DNA from 4 places in the Microbacterium sp. PA5 genome. Region 2 is predicted to be linked to each of the others. Evidence: predicted binding sites of a transcription regulator. Region 2 holds the regulator's gene; each other region holds the start of a gene.
What was found. Region 2 encodes HrcA, which represses chaperone genes, less so after heat shock. Its sites were predicted from a motif close to TTNGCACTCGNNNNNNNCGAGTGCNAA; they were not measured.
Positions count from the first base shown of each region.

Region 1 (3,539 bases), 650 kb from region 2:
CCGAGCTCGCACTCACCCCCGCGCGGTACTACCAGCTGCTGGGACGCCTCGTCGACGACGCGGACGCCCTCGCGTACGACCCGATGCTCGTCCACCGGCTGCGTCGGATGCGCGAAGCGCGCACGGCGCCCGCGACGGCGGCGTCCGGGACCGGCCGATAGAATTCGGGGATGCCGAGCTCCCTTCCGACGCCCCCGTCGGACCGATTCGACGAGATCACGTCCGCCACGGAGCGCGACGCCCGCCGAGTGGGCGCCCACCGCGCCGAGCAGCCGCGGATGCGACGCGGGCGCATCTTCCTGTGGGCGGCCGTGGCCACCGTCGTGCTGATCGGACTGGGCATCGTCGGGACCCTCTGGGCGGGCGGTCGCTTCGGCGCGGCACCCACCGGCGCCGTCATGCCGACGGCGGGGCCGACCGCGCAGCCGGTGGTCGACACGTCGTACACGATCCTCATCCTCAACGCCACGACGGATTCGGAGCTGGGAGCGAGCGTCAGCGCCGACGTCATCGCCGCCGGCTGGTCGGCCAACGACGTCACCGTCGGCGATGCCGGCTCCCAGGACTTCGACCGGACCACGGTCTTCTACGCCGCCGCCGACGACGAGGGCGCCGCGCGCGGGCTCGCGCAGGCGATCGGCGGCGCGGACATCGAGTTCAGCGAGGCGTACGAGGACGGCGAGGGACTGAAGCAGCTCGTCATCGTCCTCGGACTGGACCGCGCCGCGGGCGCCTCGGACTGACCTCCTCCGCCCGCGGACGGGCGCGTGTTTCCTGCGTGTGAAGACTTCGGTTCAGCCGTGTCAACAGTTGCGCGAACGGCGGATCGGCTGCCGGGCGCGTCGTTAGCATTGCCACGTTCCACCGCTTCACGAGATTCGCATGACGGGAAAGAAAACATGACGCAGGGCACCGTCAAATGGTTCAACGCCGAAAAGGGCTTCGGCTTCATCACGGTCGTCGACGGCCAGGATGTGTTCGTCCACTACTCCAACATCGACATGTCGGGCTTCCGCGTGCTCGAAGAGGGCCAGACGGTGGAGTTCACCGTCGGCACCGGGCAGAAGGGCCCGCAGGCCGAGTCGGTCCGCGTCGTGACGGCGTGACGTCATCTCGCTCGGCTATCCTGCCCGGGTGAACCTTCCCCCACGCCCCGCAGCCGCCCTCGCCGCGCTCTCGCTCGCGGCGGCGGCGCTGGTCGGCTGCACGCCTCAGACCGAGGCCGCGCCGTCCCCGACGCCGTCCGCCACCGCCACGCCGACACCCACGCCGACCCCGACTCCGACGCCCACGCCCACGACCGGCGCATCGCCGCTGCGGGGGACCGAGGTGCCGCTGGCCGAGATCACCGGCCCGGCGCTCGCCGCGAAGATCGACAACCACTGGGACGCGCGCCCGCAGTGGGGGCTCGAGCACACGGACATCGTGTTCGAGGAGCTCGTCGAAGGCGGCATCACGCGGTACGTCGCCGTCTGGTTCTCGGATGTGCCGAAGGAGATCGGTCCGATCCGCAGCATCCGGCCCATGGACCCGGAGATCGTGGGGCCCCTCGGCGGGATCATCGCCTTCTCCGGCGGCAAGCGGAAGTTCGTCGACATGATCCGTGCGACCGATCTCCACACGTCCATCCACGGCGGCAAGGACGACCGGTACATGTTCCGATCGTCTGCGAAGCGCGCGCCGCACAACGTGGTCGTGCGGGCACAGGAGCTGCGCGCCGCCTACAAGAAGATCGATCCGCCCACAGCGCAGTTCGCGTATGCGGAGAGCGCAGCGGCATCGTCCGCCGGCGCGAACGGCCGGAAGACGCGGGGGCTCGACATCGTCTTCTCGTCCCAGTCCGAGCGCACCTGGCGCTGGAACGGCGAGTCCCAGCGGTACCTCCGGTGGCAGGACGGCGTGAAGGACCGCTCCGCCGAGGGCGGACAGCTGCGGGCGAGCAACGTGGTGACGCTGACTGTTCCCGTCGACTACGGCACCGTTCCGCGCACGCGGCTCATCGGCACCGGCAAGGGCACGGTCTCGGCGAACGGCCGCACGATCCGCGTCACGTGGTCGAAGAAGAGTCGCGACACCCCGATCGTGCTGAAGGACCTCGACGGGGCGGTGGTGACGCTGGCTCCGGGTAACACCTGGGTGGAGCTCGTCCCGGAACGCGGATCGGTGAAGGTCGTCCTCTAGACCCCGGGCGCGGCCCGGCTCGGCGGCTTGCACTCGCCATGGTCGAGTGCCAGAATGATTTAGCACTCGCTCTCGTTGAGTGCTAAAGACATCGCCTACGTCCGGGAGGGACGACACACACATGGCAAAGATCATCGCTTTCGACGAGGAGGCCCGCCGTGGTCTCGAGCGCGGCCTCAACATCCTGGCCGACGCCGTCAAGGTGACGCTCGGCCCCCGCGGTCGCAACGTCGTGCTCGAGAAGAAGTGGGGCGCCCCCACGATCACCAACGACGGCGTCTCGATCGCCAAGGAGATCGAGCTGGACGACCCGTACGAGAAGATCGGCGCGGAGCTCGTCAAGGAGGTCGCCAAGAAGACCGACGACGTCGCGGGTGACGGCACCACCACCGCCACCGTCCTCGCCCAGGCGCTCGTGCGCGAGGGCCTGCGCAACGTCGCCGCCGGCGCCGACCCCATCTCGCTCAAGAAGGGCATCGAGAAGGCCGTCGCCGCCATCACCGCCCAGCTGCTCGAAGACGCCAAGGAGGTCGAGACCAAGGAGGAGATCGCCGCCACGGCATCCATCTCCGCCGGCGACCCCGAGATCGGCGAGCTCATCGCCGAGGCGATCGACAAGGTCGGCAAGGAGGGCGTCGTCACCGTCGAGGAGTCGCAGACCTTCGGCACCGAGCTCGAGCTCACCGAGGGCATGCGCTTCGACAAGGGCTACATCAACCCCTACTTCGTCACGGACCCGGAGCGCCAGGAGGCGGTCTTCGAGGACCCGTACATCCTCATCGCGAACCAGAAGATCTCCAACATCAAGGACCTCCTGCCGATCGTCGACAAGGTGATCCAGGACGGCAAGGAGCTCGTCATCATCGCCGAGGACGTCGAGGGTGAGGCCCTCGCGACCCTCGTGCTGAACAAGATCCGCGGCATCTTCAAGTCGGTCGCCGTCAAGGCCCCCGGCTTCGGCGACCGCCGCAAGGCGCAGCTGCAGGACATCGCGATCCTCACCGGCGGCCAGGTCGTCACCGAGGAGGTCGGCCTCAAGCTCGAGAACGCGACGCTCGACCTGCTCGGTCGTGCCCGCAAGGTCATCGTCACCAAGGACGAGACCACGATCGTCGAGGGTGCCGGCGACTCGGCGCAGATCGAGGGTCGCGTGACCCAGATCAAGCGCGAGATCGACAACACCGACAGCGACTACGACCGCGAGAAGCTCCAGGAGCGCCTCGCCAAGCTCGCCGGCGGCGTGGCCGTCATCAAGGCGGGCGCGGCCACCGAGGTCGAGCTCAAGGAGCGCAAGCACCGCATCGAGGACGCCGTCCGCAACGCGAAGGCGGCCGTCGAGGAGGGCATCGTCCCCGGTG
Region 1 is NZ_CP187567.1:2,183,115-2,186,653, reverse strand. It holds gene ACPWUT_RS10335 (DUF3263 domain-containing protein) at 1-161, shown strand, start outside; gene ACPWUT_RS10330 (LytR C-terminal domain-containing protein) at 171-743, shown strand; gene ACPWUT_RS10325 (cold-shock protein) at 900-1,106, shown strand; gene ACPWUT_RS10320 (DUF3048 domain-containing protein) at 1,135-2,181, shown strand; gene groL (chaperonin GroEL) at 2,303-3,539, shown strand, end outside.
Region 1: groL (chaperonin GroEL) is a predicted target of HrcA. The motif match lies at 2,241-2,267, and genes of this name have one in related genera.

Region 2 (3,539 bases):
AGTGGACCGACAGCGACGAGGTGTGGTTCACGGTGCGGGCGTTCGATCGGCCGGTCGCGGCGCTCTACCGTCTGGTGCCCGCGCTGGTGAAGCGTCGGCGTCGTGAGCTGTTCCAGGGCTACCTCCGCGCGTTGTCTCCGCTGTTCACCACGCCCGCCTGATGGGCTCCGCCCTTCCGCTCGGAGAGCCCGCACCGCTCGACGGTGCGCTTCCCGCCGACATCACGGTCTCGCCGGACACCGCCTTCGGCGTCTACCTCCACGTTCCCTTCTGCCGCGTGCGCTGCGGGTACTGCGACTTCAACACCTACACGGCGACCGAGCTGCGGGGCGCGCGCCAAGACGCCTACGCCGACGAGGTGCTCCGTGAGATCGATCTGTCGGCCGCGGTGCTCGCGGCGCGCGGACCGCTCCGGCCGGCCACCACGGTCTTCTTCGGCGGCGGCACCCCGACCCTCCTCCCCGGCGGCGACCTCGCGCGGATGCTCAACGGCGTGCGCACCCGCTTCGGGCTCGCCCCCGGCGCCGAGGTGACCGTCGAGGCGAACCCCGACACCGTGACGCCGGAGCTGGCGGTGCAGCTGCGCGACGCGGGCGTGACGCGTCTGTCGATCGGCATGCAGTCGTCCGTGCCGCACGTTCTGGCCGCGCTCGATCGCACGCACGACCCGGTCAACGTCCGCACCGCCGTGGAGGCGGCCCGCGGTGCCGGGCTCGACGTCAGCCTCGACCTCATCTACGGAGCCCCCGGGGAGAGCCTCGACGACTGGCGTCGGTCGCTGACGGCGGCGATCGCGCTCTCGCCCGACCACGTGTCCGCCTACGCGCTGATCATCGAGGAGGGCACCAAGCTCGAGCGCCAGATCCGCCGCGGCGAGGTGACCGCGCCCGACGACGACCTGCAGGCCGACATGTACGAGCTCGCCGACACTCTCCTCGGCGAGGCCGGCTACGCCTGGTACGAGGTGTCGAACTGGGCGCGCGACCCGTCGCAGCGCTCGCGCCACAACCTCGCGTACTGGCAGGGCGCGGACTGGTGGGGCTACGGTCCGGGGGCCCACAGCCACGTCGGCGGGCTGCGCTGGTGGAACGTCAAGCATCCGGCGGCCTACGCCCAGCGGCTCGCGTCGCACACCTCGCCCGCGGCGGGCCGGGAGCGCCCCGACGAGGCGGCGCGGCGTCTCGAGAGCGTGCTGCTGCGGTCGCGGATCTCCGAGGGACTGGCGGTGTCGGAGGTGAGCGGCCAGGGGCGCCGCGCGGTGGCGTCGCTCATCGCCGACGGGCTGATCGACGGAGCCGCGGCGGTGCACGGCCGCATCGTGCTGACGTTGCGCGGACGACTCCTCGCCGACGCCGTCGTGCGCGCCCTGACCGTCTGAGCGGTAGAATTGGCACTCAGCGAAGGCGAGTGCCAGCACCCGGACGGCGAGAGGAGTGACGATGGTTTCGGAACGCGGACTTCAAGTCCTCCGTGCGATCGTGCAGGACTACGTCGACACGAACGAGCCCGTCGGCAGCAAGTCCATCGTCGATCGGCACCAGTTCGGCGTCTCGGCGGCCACGATCCGCAACGACATGGCGCTGCTCGAGGACGAGGAGCTCATCACCGCGCCCCACACGTCGTCGGGGCGCGTGCCGACCGACAAGGGCTACCGCGTCTTCGTCGACCATCTCGCGGAGCTCCGGCCCCTCACCGGCGCGCAGCGCTCCGCCATCGCGTCGTTCCTCGACGGTCCGGTCGATCTCGACGACCTGCTGGTGCGCACCGTCCGCTCGCTCACGCAGCTGACCGGTCAAGTCGCCATCGTCCAGTACCCCTCGTTCGCGCGAGCGAACGTGTCCCACGTCGAGTTCGTCCACCTCGGCGCCTCGCGCGTGGTCGTGATCGTCGTCACCGACACCGGCCGCGTGTCGCAGCGCCTCGCCTTCCTGCGCGACGAGCTGTCCGAGTCCGACGTGACGCGGGTGAAGTCCGACATCGCCGCACTCGTGACCGGCAAGAGCGTGCGCGACGGGGCGCAGGCGGTGGCGGAGTTCCTCGCCGGCCCCGCCGCGGGCGACCGTCTCGACCAGGCGCTGCGGACCGTCGCGCTGATCGTGGCGGAGGAGCTCGAGGAGTTCCGCCAGGACAAGCTCGTGATGGCCGGCAGCGCGACCCTCGCCCGCAGGGAGTCGGATTTCCGCGGCAGCATCTACCCGCTGCTCGAGGCCATCGAGGAGCAGGTGACGCTGCTGCGGCTCATGGGGGAGATGGTCGCCGACGAGCACGGCCTCGCCGCGAGCATCGGCCGCGAGAACGAGCCCTTCGGTCTTCCCGAGGCATCGGTGATCGCCGGCGACTACGACGCCACGGGCACCCGGGCCCGCGTCGGCGTCCTCGGCCCGACCCGCATGGACTATCCCACCAATCTCGCGGCGGTCCGCGCCGTCGCGCATTATCTGAGCCGGCTGCTGGACGAGGACGACACGTCCCGCTGACGGATCCGGACGACCGCGCCCGCACGGGCAGGAAGGCGAAAGTGGCTGACCACTACGAGGTGCTCGGAGTGTCGCGAGAGGCGACGCCCGACGAGATCAAGAAGGCGTACCGCCGGCTGGCGCGCGAACTCCACCCCGACGTGAACCCCGGCGAGGACGCGTCGGAGCGATTCAAGCTCGTCACGCACGCCTACGACGTGCTGAGCGATCCGGAGCAGCGCCAGCGCTACGACCTGGGCGGCGACGGCAGCCCGTTCGGCGGGGGCGCCGGCGGGTTCGGCGGGTTCGGCGATGTCTTCGAGGCCTTCTTCGGAGGGGGCGGCAGCCGCGGCGGCCGGCCGCGGTCGCGCCGCGAACGCGGACAGGACGCGCTGGTGCGGGTGACCCTCGACCTCGGCGACGTCGTGTTCGGCGCCCACCGCGACGTCGAGGTGGACACCGCCGTACTGTGCGAGACCTGCCAGGGCTCCTGCTGCCAGCCGGGCACCCAGCCGGTCACCTGCGACATCTGCCACGGATCGGGCAACGTCCAGCGCACCGTGCGCAGCCTCCTCGGCAACGTCGTGACCTCCCAGCCCTGCACGACCTGCCAGGGTTACGGCACGACCATCCCGTACCCGTGCGGCACGTGCGCGGGTCAGGGACGCGTCCGCGCTCGTCGGACGGTCTCGGTCGACATCCCCGCCGGCGTGGAGACGGGGCTGCGGCTCCAGCTCCCCGGGTCGGGGGAGGTCGGCCCCGCCGGCGGCCCCAACGGCGACCTGTATCTCGAGGTCACCGTGACGCCGCACGAGGTGTTCAGCCGCGACGGCGACGACGTGCTCGCAACTCTCGAGGTCTCGATGCCCGACGCCATCCTCGGCACCGAGACGACCATCGAGGCGCTGGACGGACCGGTCGACCTCGAGATCCGCCCGGGCGTGCAGGCGGGCGACGTGCTGACCATCAAGGGCCGCGGGATCACGCCGCTGCGCGGCGGGCAGCGCGGCGACCTGCGGGTCGGAGTCCACGTGGTGACCCCGACGCGCCTGGATGCGAAGCAGCGTGCGCTCATCGAGGACT
Region 2 is NZ_CP187567.1:1,532,239-1,535,777, reverse strand. It holds gene ACPWUT_RS07155 (DUF1990 family protein) at 1-161, shown strand, start outside; gene hemW (radical SAM family heme chaperone HemW) at 161-1,378, shown strand; gene hrcA (heat-inducible transcriptional repressor HrcA) at 1,440-2,477, shown strand; gene dnaJ (molecular chaperone DnaJ) at 2,519-3,539, shown strand, end outside.

Region 3 (3,539 bases), 1.1 Mb from region 2:
TCGGGCTGCTCGAAGCGGACCAGGATGTAGCGCACGATCGCCTCGCCCAGCCGCGCCCGGTCGCCGGCGAGGAGGGTGGGGATGTCGAGGTCCGGCCGGATCGGCGCGCCGACGATCTCGGTGAACAGGTCCGCCTTGGTGCCGAAGTAGTGGTGCACGAGCGCCGAGTCGACACCCGCCCGGGTGGCGATGGCCCGCATGGTGGCCCCGTCGTAGCCGTTCTCGGAGAACTCCTCCGTCGCGGCGGCGAGGATGCGGTTCCGAGCATCGGAGCCCCCACGGGGGCGACCGCGACGTCGCGGCGGCGGGACGGCGTGCTCGGCCATGGCGTCAGCCTAGGTCACCGGCGGCGGCGCCGCGGTTCACCATCGGTTGTGGACGTCCTCGGCGAAGCCCTCGATCCCCTCGAACGCCATCCCCTCGAACGATCCCTCCCACACCCCGAAGCACTGGTGGGTGCGCGCCGACAGGATGCCGAGATTCCGGGCGGAGTGCTTGTCGTGGAACGGCGTCAGCGTGGCGTCGAGGCCCCCGCCGCGCACGCGCCACGGCCGGAGCGGATGCGCGAGGTCGTAGTCCCAGCGCAGCTCCTCCGAGATCTTGTGGAGGATGCCGTCGACGAGCACGCCGTTCTCGGTCGATCCGGTCCCCGCGGTCCACCTCCCGCCCACCTGCAGGCCGACCACGCGGTCGCCGCTGACCCCGGCGCCGGCGCCCCAGTTCCACCGCACGTCGTACGGCCACCGTCCCCGGCCGTGGTCGAGCACCGCCCACGAGCCGGCGGGCACCGGGTGCTCGACGCCGTCGACGACGACGGTGCCCGAGGCCGGCAGCGCGACGTCCTTGACCGTGTACTGGAACCGCCGCCGGGACCACGGCACGACCACCGCGAGGCACTCGTGGCCGGGCGGGCGGACGACGGTGATGTCGAAGGAGGCGTCGGGGATCTCGGCGAACAGCCGCCACGACTCGGTCCCGGGCGTCACCGAGATCGCGAGGTCCCGGGCCCGGGCGATCGCGGCCCCGTCTCCGAGGGACGGCGGCAGGTCGACGTCGTGCGCCGGGATGACCGTGGCGGTCCTCCCCCGGCTGCGCCGGGTCGCCCGGTCGAACACCCACACCTCGTGGACGGCCGCGTAGTCCAGCGACGACACCGTGAGAGCGACGATGTGGGTGGGCGTGATGACGTTCCAGTACTCCCACCGCTTGGTGCGCCCCCAGCCCCGCCGTCCGTCGACCCCGGCGGTGTCGACGAGCGGACGCCGCGCGAAGCCGATGGCGTCGGCGTTGAGCCGGCCGTCCGCCGCAGTGAGGGAGACGGGCGCGACCAGCTCGCGCTCCATCAGGCACGCCCCAGACAGGGATGCCTGCGCAGCGCGGCGGTCTCGGTCATCGGGCGTCCTCGCTGACGTTCCGTTCGGGTGAGCCGATCATAGCCCTGGACGCAGCAGACCGCCCCGGTCGGCGGGCGACGGGGCGGTCTGGCGGGGTGTGCAGCGGAGCGCTACTGCTCGATGGGCTGCGGCTCCTCCGCACCCTCGTGGGCGCGGATGGTGGGCGCGGCGCCGTCGGCGACGACCTCCACCTTGCGGGGCTTGGCCTTCTCGCTCACGGGGATGGTGACGGTGAGCACGCCGTTGCTGTAGGTCGCGGCGATGCCTTCGTTGTCGATGCCCTGACCGAGGTTCAGCTGACGCAGGAAGCTGGCGGCCTCACGCTCGCGCGTGATCCACTTGACCCCCTCGCCGGCGGCGAGCGTGCGCTCGGCCCGGATCGTCAGCAGCTGACCGTCGACGTCGATGTCGACCGATCCCGGGTCGATGCCCGGCAGGTCGGCGGACAGGACGTAGTGGTCGCCGTCGCGGTACAGGTCCATCGGCATGCGGCGGGGCCCGCGGCGTGAGTCGAAGAGGCTCGACGCGAGGCGGTCGAGGTCACGGAACGGGTCATACGTGGCCATGGTTCTCTCCTTTTCTGTGCGTGTGATGTTGTGGTCTCAAACTTGAGTCACATCGGCTCAAGTGCCTCCAGATTAGCACTCGCCCCCCGAGAGTGCCAACGGTTCTCGCCCAGCGAACACCGCCTCCACCGCTCGCCGTCGAGGGGGCGCGGAAGGTGGCGCGAATGGGGGGTTTCGCGGCGCGGAGGGGCGCCTTTGCGCCACATCCGCGAGGCCGTCGGGCGTGTGGGGGCTCCTCCCCAGGGCGAGCGTGGGGCGCGAGGGGAAGTGGGGGTGGGGAGGGGGCGGGACGGGGGCGGAACTGGCGGGAGGGTGAGGGATGCCGCGACGACCTGCGCCGCTTCCCGACTCGCTGGGCGAGGTGTTCCGCACCCGCGCAGGCCTCGAACGGGGTGTCTCCCGCGCCCGCCTCGGGGCGAGCGATCTCCACGCGCCTTTTCACGGCGTGCGGGTTCGATCGGGCCCGGCGCCTGCGGACGACCCCGACGACCCCTTCGCTCGGGGGCGACGCGCACGAGAACGCGAATGGCGACGGGCCCGCGCCTACGCGCCGCTCCTCACGGCGTCCGCCTTCTTCACCGGTCGCACGGCGGCGATCCTCTACGGACTCCCCCTCGACCCCGGCGACGACCTGGACGTCGGTGTCATCGCGCCGGCGCGCGCACCGCGCGGGCGGGGCGTGCGCGGGGTGAAAGTCGAGGGGCACCTCGTGAGGGTCCGCGAGTGCGAGGGCCTGCCGCTCGGCAGCCCCGCGTCGACCTGGGCGATGCTCGGGCGCGAGCTCTCGGTGCGGGAGCTCGTCGTCCTCGGCGACGCGATCGTGCGCATCCCCCGCGGACGCTCCGGCGTCCCGCACCCCGACGCCCGTCTCGCCACGCGTGCTCAGCTCGGCTCCGCCCTGGACGCCGGGCCGCGCCGCGGCATCGCGCGGCTGCGCACCGCGCTCCCCCTCATCCGGGAAGGGAGCATGTCGCCGCTCGAGACGCTCTTCCGGCTCGACGCCGCCGACGCGGGGCTGCCGCCGGCCGAGCTCGACGTCGAGATGCGCGACGCGTCGGGACGCCTGCTGGGCATCTCGGAGTTCGTCTATCGCGAGCACCGCGTGGTGGTCGAGATCGAGGGCGACCATCACCGCACGAGCCGGACCCAGTGGAACCGCGACCTCGAGAAGTACGCCGCCTATGCCGCCGCCGGCTGGGAGGTGGTGCGCGTCACGTCGTCGCACCTCCGCCAGGGCCGGGCGGTCGAGCTGGTGCGCGCCGCGCTGGGGCGGCATCGGTGAAGAAGGTGGCGCGAACGAGCAGTTCCGCGGCGCGGAGGGGCGCTTTTGCGTCACCTTCGCGAGCGGAGCACGGGCGAGCGCGCAGCGTCAGCACTCGATGACGTTGACGGCGAGACCGCCTTCGCTCGTCTCCTTGTACTTGTGCGACATGTCGATGCCGGTCTGGCGCATGGTCTCGACCACCGCGTCGAGGGACACGTAGTGGCTGCCGTCGCCGCGGAGCGCCAGGCGCGCGGCGGTCACGGCCGTCGAGGCGGCGATCGCGTTCCGCTCGATGCACGGGATCTGCACGAGGCC
Region 3 is NZ_CP187567.1:2,630,206-2,633,744, forward strand. It holds gene ACPWUT_RS12485 (TetR family transcriptional regulator) at 1-326, opposite strand, end outside; gene ACPWUT_RS12490 (DUF2804 domain-containing protein) at 363-1,343, opposite strand; gene ACPWUT_RS12495 (Hsp20/alpha crystallin family protein) at 1,505-1,960, opposite strand; gene ACPWUT_RS12500 (DUF559 domain-containing protein) at 2,280-3,242, shown strand; gene ACPWUT_RS12505 (L-serine ammonia-lyase, iron-sulfur-dependent, subunit alpha) at 3,330-3,539, opposite strand, start outside.
Region 3: ACPWUT_RS12495 (Hsp20/alpha crystallin family protein) is a predicted target of HrcA. The motif match lies at 2,033-2,059, and genes of this name have one in related genera.

Region 4 (3,539 bases), 980 kb from region 2:
GGCTGGCTCTGGTGGGCCTCCACGCAGGGACCGCTCTTCGGCTGAGCGTCAGACCCGGTCGGCGAGCAGTGCCACCCGGCTGCCGTCGACCCTCGTCAGCAGGAGGGTCGCGGAGTCATCGCCCGCGAGCTTCAGCTTCGGACGCAGCGCGGCCGGATCCACGTCGACGCCGCGCTTCTTGATCTCCAGCGTGCCGATGCCCCGCTCGCGCAGGGCGCGGCCGAGCCGCTTCACGTCGAAGGGCAGCTGTTCGCGGACGCGGAAGGACTGGACGAGCGGGCTCGTGAGCTCGGCGTCGGAGGTCAGGTAGGCGATGCCGTCGGCGAGCATCCCCGCGTCGAGCCGTCTGGCGACCTCGCCGATGAGCCGCGCCCGGATGACCGAGCCGGCCGGCTCGTGCACGTAGGCGCCGAGAGCGCGCACCGGCTCGTCGTCGGCGTCTGCGGGCGCGGTCAGCTCGTGCGCGGCGTCGCCCTGCACCACCAGGGCCGCACGGGAGACGCCCGGTCGGGCGAGGATCCCCGACCAGAGCACCAGCTCGATCGTGGACCCGTCGACGGTGATCCACTGCGCCTCGACGCCGGCGGGAATCGCCGCGCGGTCGAGCCCGGGTCCGAGCTTGATGCCCACCGGCATCCGCGCCGCGAGGTCCAGGGCCCACTCCAGCGACGGCGTCCAGTCCTCGGGACGGGTGCGCCGGGTCTCACCGTGGCCCGCGGACCGGCGCGCGGGGTCGAGCCAGACGGCGTCGATGCCGGAGAGGTCGGTCTCCTCGGCGCGGGCGTGGCGCACGACGGCCGCGCCGCCGAAGGGCGCGAGGTTGTAGGCGGCGATCGCGGCGGTGACCTCGTCGGCGTCGACGGCGAGCACATCGAGTCCGATGCCGGCCAGGCCCAGGGCGTCGCCGCCGATCCCGCAGCCGAGGTCCGCGACGCGGGCGACGCCGGCGTCGCGGAAGCGCCCCGCGTGGCGAGCGGCCATCGAGAGCCGTGACGCCTGCTCGAGTCCGGCGCGGGTGAAGAGCATGCGGGCGGCGAACGGGCCGAACTTCGCGCCCGCGCGGGTGCGCAGACGCGCCTGCCCCACCACGGCGGACACCAGCTCCGGGGCGATGCCTGCGGCGCGCAGCCGCGAGACCGCGGCGGCCACGTCGGCCGTGGAGTCGACCGGACCGAGGTCGTCGAGGAGGCGCAGTGCCTGAGGAGTCAGGAGGGTCGCGAGCTCGGCGTGGTCCACCCGGCAAGCCTACGTGCGCGCCCGACCCCGCGCGGAGGCGGCTGGCACTCGCGTTGCACGAGTGCCAGCGGCGCTCTACACTTGGCGTTAGCACTCGAAGTGTGCGGGTGCTAACGAGTCTTGAAGCACAGACCCCTGAAGCAAGAAAGAGGTAGACCGTGTCGGTTTCCATCAAGCCGCTCGAGGACCGCATCGTCATCAAGCAGGTCGAGGCTGAGCAGGTCACGTCCAGTGGACTGGTCATCCCCGACACCGCGAAGGAGAAGCCCCAGGAGGGCGAGGTCGTCGCGGTGGGCCCGGGTCGCATCGACGACAACGGCAACCGCGTGCCGCTCGACGTCGCCGTCGGCGACCGGGTGATCTACAGCAAGTACGGCGGGACCGAGGTCAAGTTCGGCGGCGACGAGTTCCTCGTCCTGTCCGCGCGCGACGTCCTGGCGGTCGTCGTCCGCTGATCGCAGACGTCTCGAAGGGCCCCGATGCCGACGCATCGGGGCCCTTCGTCGTCGGCGGGGTCCGGGCGTCGTGGCAGGCGGACCGCGACGATCGGCAGGATCCCGTCGACCCTGCCGGGGCTCGGGTGGTCATGACCGTCCTAGGCTTGGACCCATGACACCCCGCTCCTCCGCCACCCGAGACGACGGAGAGCAGGTGCGCGGCGGCGTCCTCGCGTTCATCGCCTACTTCCTCTGGGGCTTCATGCCCCTCTACTTCCTGACGCTCGTCCCCACCGGGCCGTGGGAGGTCGTCGCGTGGCGGATCATCCTCTCGCTGGCGTTCTGCGCGATCCTGCTGACGGTGACGCGCACGTGGGCGAAGCTGTGGGCCATCCTGCGCACGCCGCGCCTGGTCGTCTGGACGATCGTGGCGGGACTGCTGATCTACGTGAACTGGCAGGTCTTCCTGATCAGCACGCTGACCGGTCACGTCATCGAGGGCTCGCTCGGATACTTCATCAACCCGATCGTCACCGTGCTCCTCGGCGTGCTGGTGCTCGGCGAGCGGCTGCGGATCGCCCAGTGGGTCGCCATCGGGATCTCCGTGCTGGCCGTCGTCGTGATCGTCGTCGGCTACGGCGCCTTTCCGTGGATCGCCCTCACCCTCGCCGCGAGCTTCGGCGCCTACGGTCTCGTCAAGAAGCAGATCGGCCCGAGCGTCGACGCCATCAGCGGACTCACCCTGGAGTCGCTGTGGCTCCTTCCGGTCGCCCTCGTCCAGCTCGTGGTGGTCGCCACCACCACCGGGCTGACCATGGGGCAGGCCGGTGCCGGGCACACGCTCCTGCTGCTCCTGGCCGGAGCGGTCACGGCCACGCCCCTGCTGTTCTTCGCGGCGGGCGCCCGCCGGGCGCCGCTGACGGTCATCGGACTGCTCCAGTTCGTCGCCCCGATCCTGCAGTTCATCACGGGTGCCTGGATCATGGGAGAGCCCATGCCCCTGGAGCGCTGGATCGGCTTCGGGCTCGTCTGGCTGGCGCTGGTCGTCCTCATGGCCGACTCGCTCCGGCACGCGCGCCGGCCGGTCGTCGCCGAGCCCTCCTGAGAGCGCTCCCCGCCCGGGAACAGGCGGGAGGAGCGGGTCCGGCGGTGCCGTTATCGCATCGTGACCATGCCGTATCACAGCGTTAACGGATCGCAACATTGGCGACGCGTCGTGGCGATTAGGTTATTCCCAACTGGGACGGCACCCGAGGTCGTCCCTTGTTCATCCATAGCAAGGAGCAACATGACCGTCTTCACACGTTCGCGTGCGGGCAAGGTCCTCGGCGCCATCGCCGTCGCCGGAGCCAGCGCCGTGGTCCTCGCAGGCTGCGCCGGGGGCACCACCCCGACCGAGACCTCGTCCGAGGCGCCCGTCGAGACGCGCGATCTGACCCTCAAGATCGGCACGATCCTCCCGCAGTCGGGCAGCCTGTCCTTCCTCGGCCCGCCCGAGGAGGCCGGTGTCGGTCTCGCCGCCGCGGACATCAACGAGGTCGCCGACACCACGGGTCTCACGATGGACGACATCGTCTGGGGCGACTCGGGCGATGCGACCAACAACGCGTGGCAGACCACCGCTCCCCGCCTCATCCAGGAGGGCGTGTCCGCCGCCATCGGCGCCGCCTCGTCGGGTGTGACGAAGCTCTTCCTCGACGACATGGTCTCGGCGGGCATCATCACCTTCTCGCCGGCCAACACGTCGGCCGACTTCACGACCTGGGACGACAACGGCCTCTACTGGCGCACCGCTCCCTCGGACGTCCTGCAGGGCGAGGTGCTCGGAAACCTGATCGCCGAGGACGGCCACGAGAACGTGGCGTC
Region 4 is NZ_CP187567.1:554,112-557,650, forward strand. It holds gene ACPWUT_RS02575 (hypothetical protein) at 1-45, shown strand, start outside; gene ACPWUT_RS02580 (THUMP-like domain-containing protein) at 49-1,236, opposite strand; gene groES (co-chaperone GroES) at 1,395-1,691, shown strand; gene rarD (EamA family transporter RarD) at 1,846-2,778, shown strand; gene ACPWUT_RS02595 (ABC transporter substrate-binding protein) at 2,962-3,539, shown strand, end outside.
Region 4: groES (co-chaperone GroES) is a predicted target of HrcA. The motif match lies at 1,278-1,304, and genes of this name have one in related genera.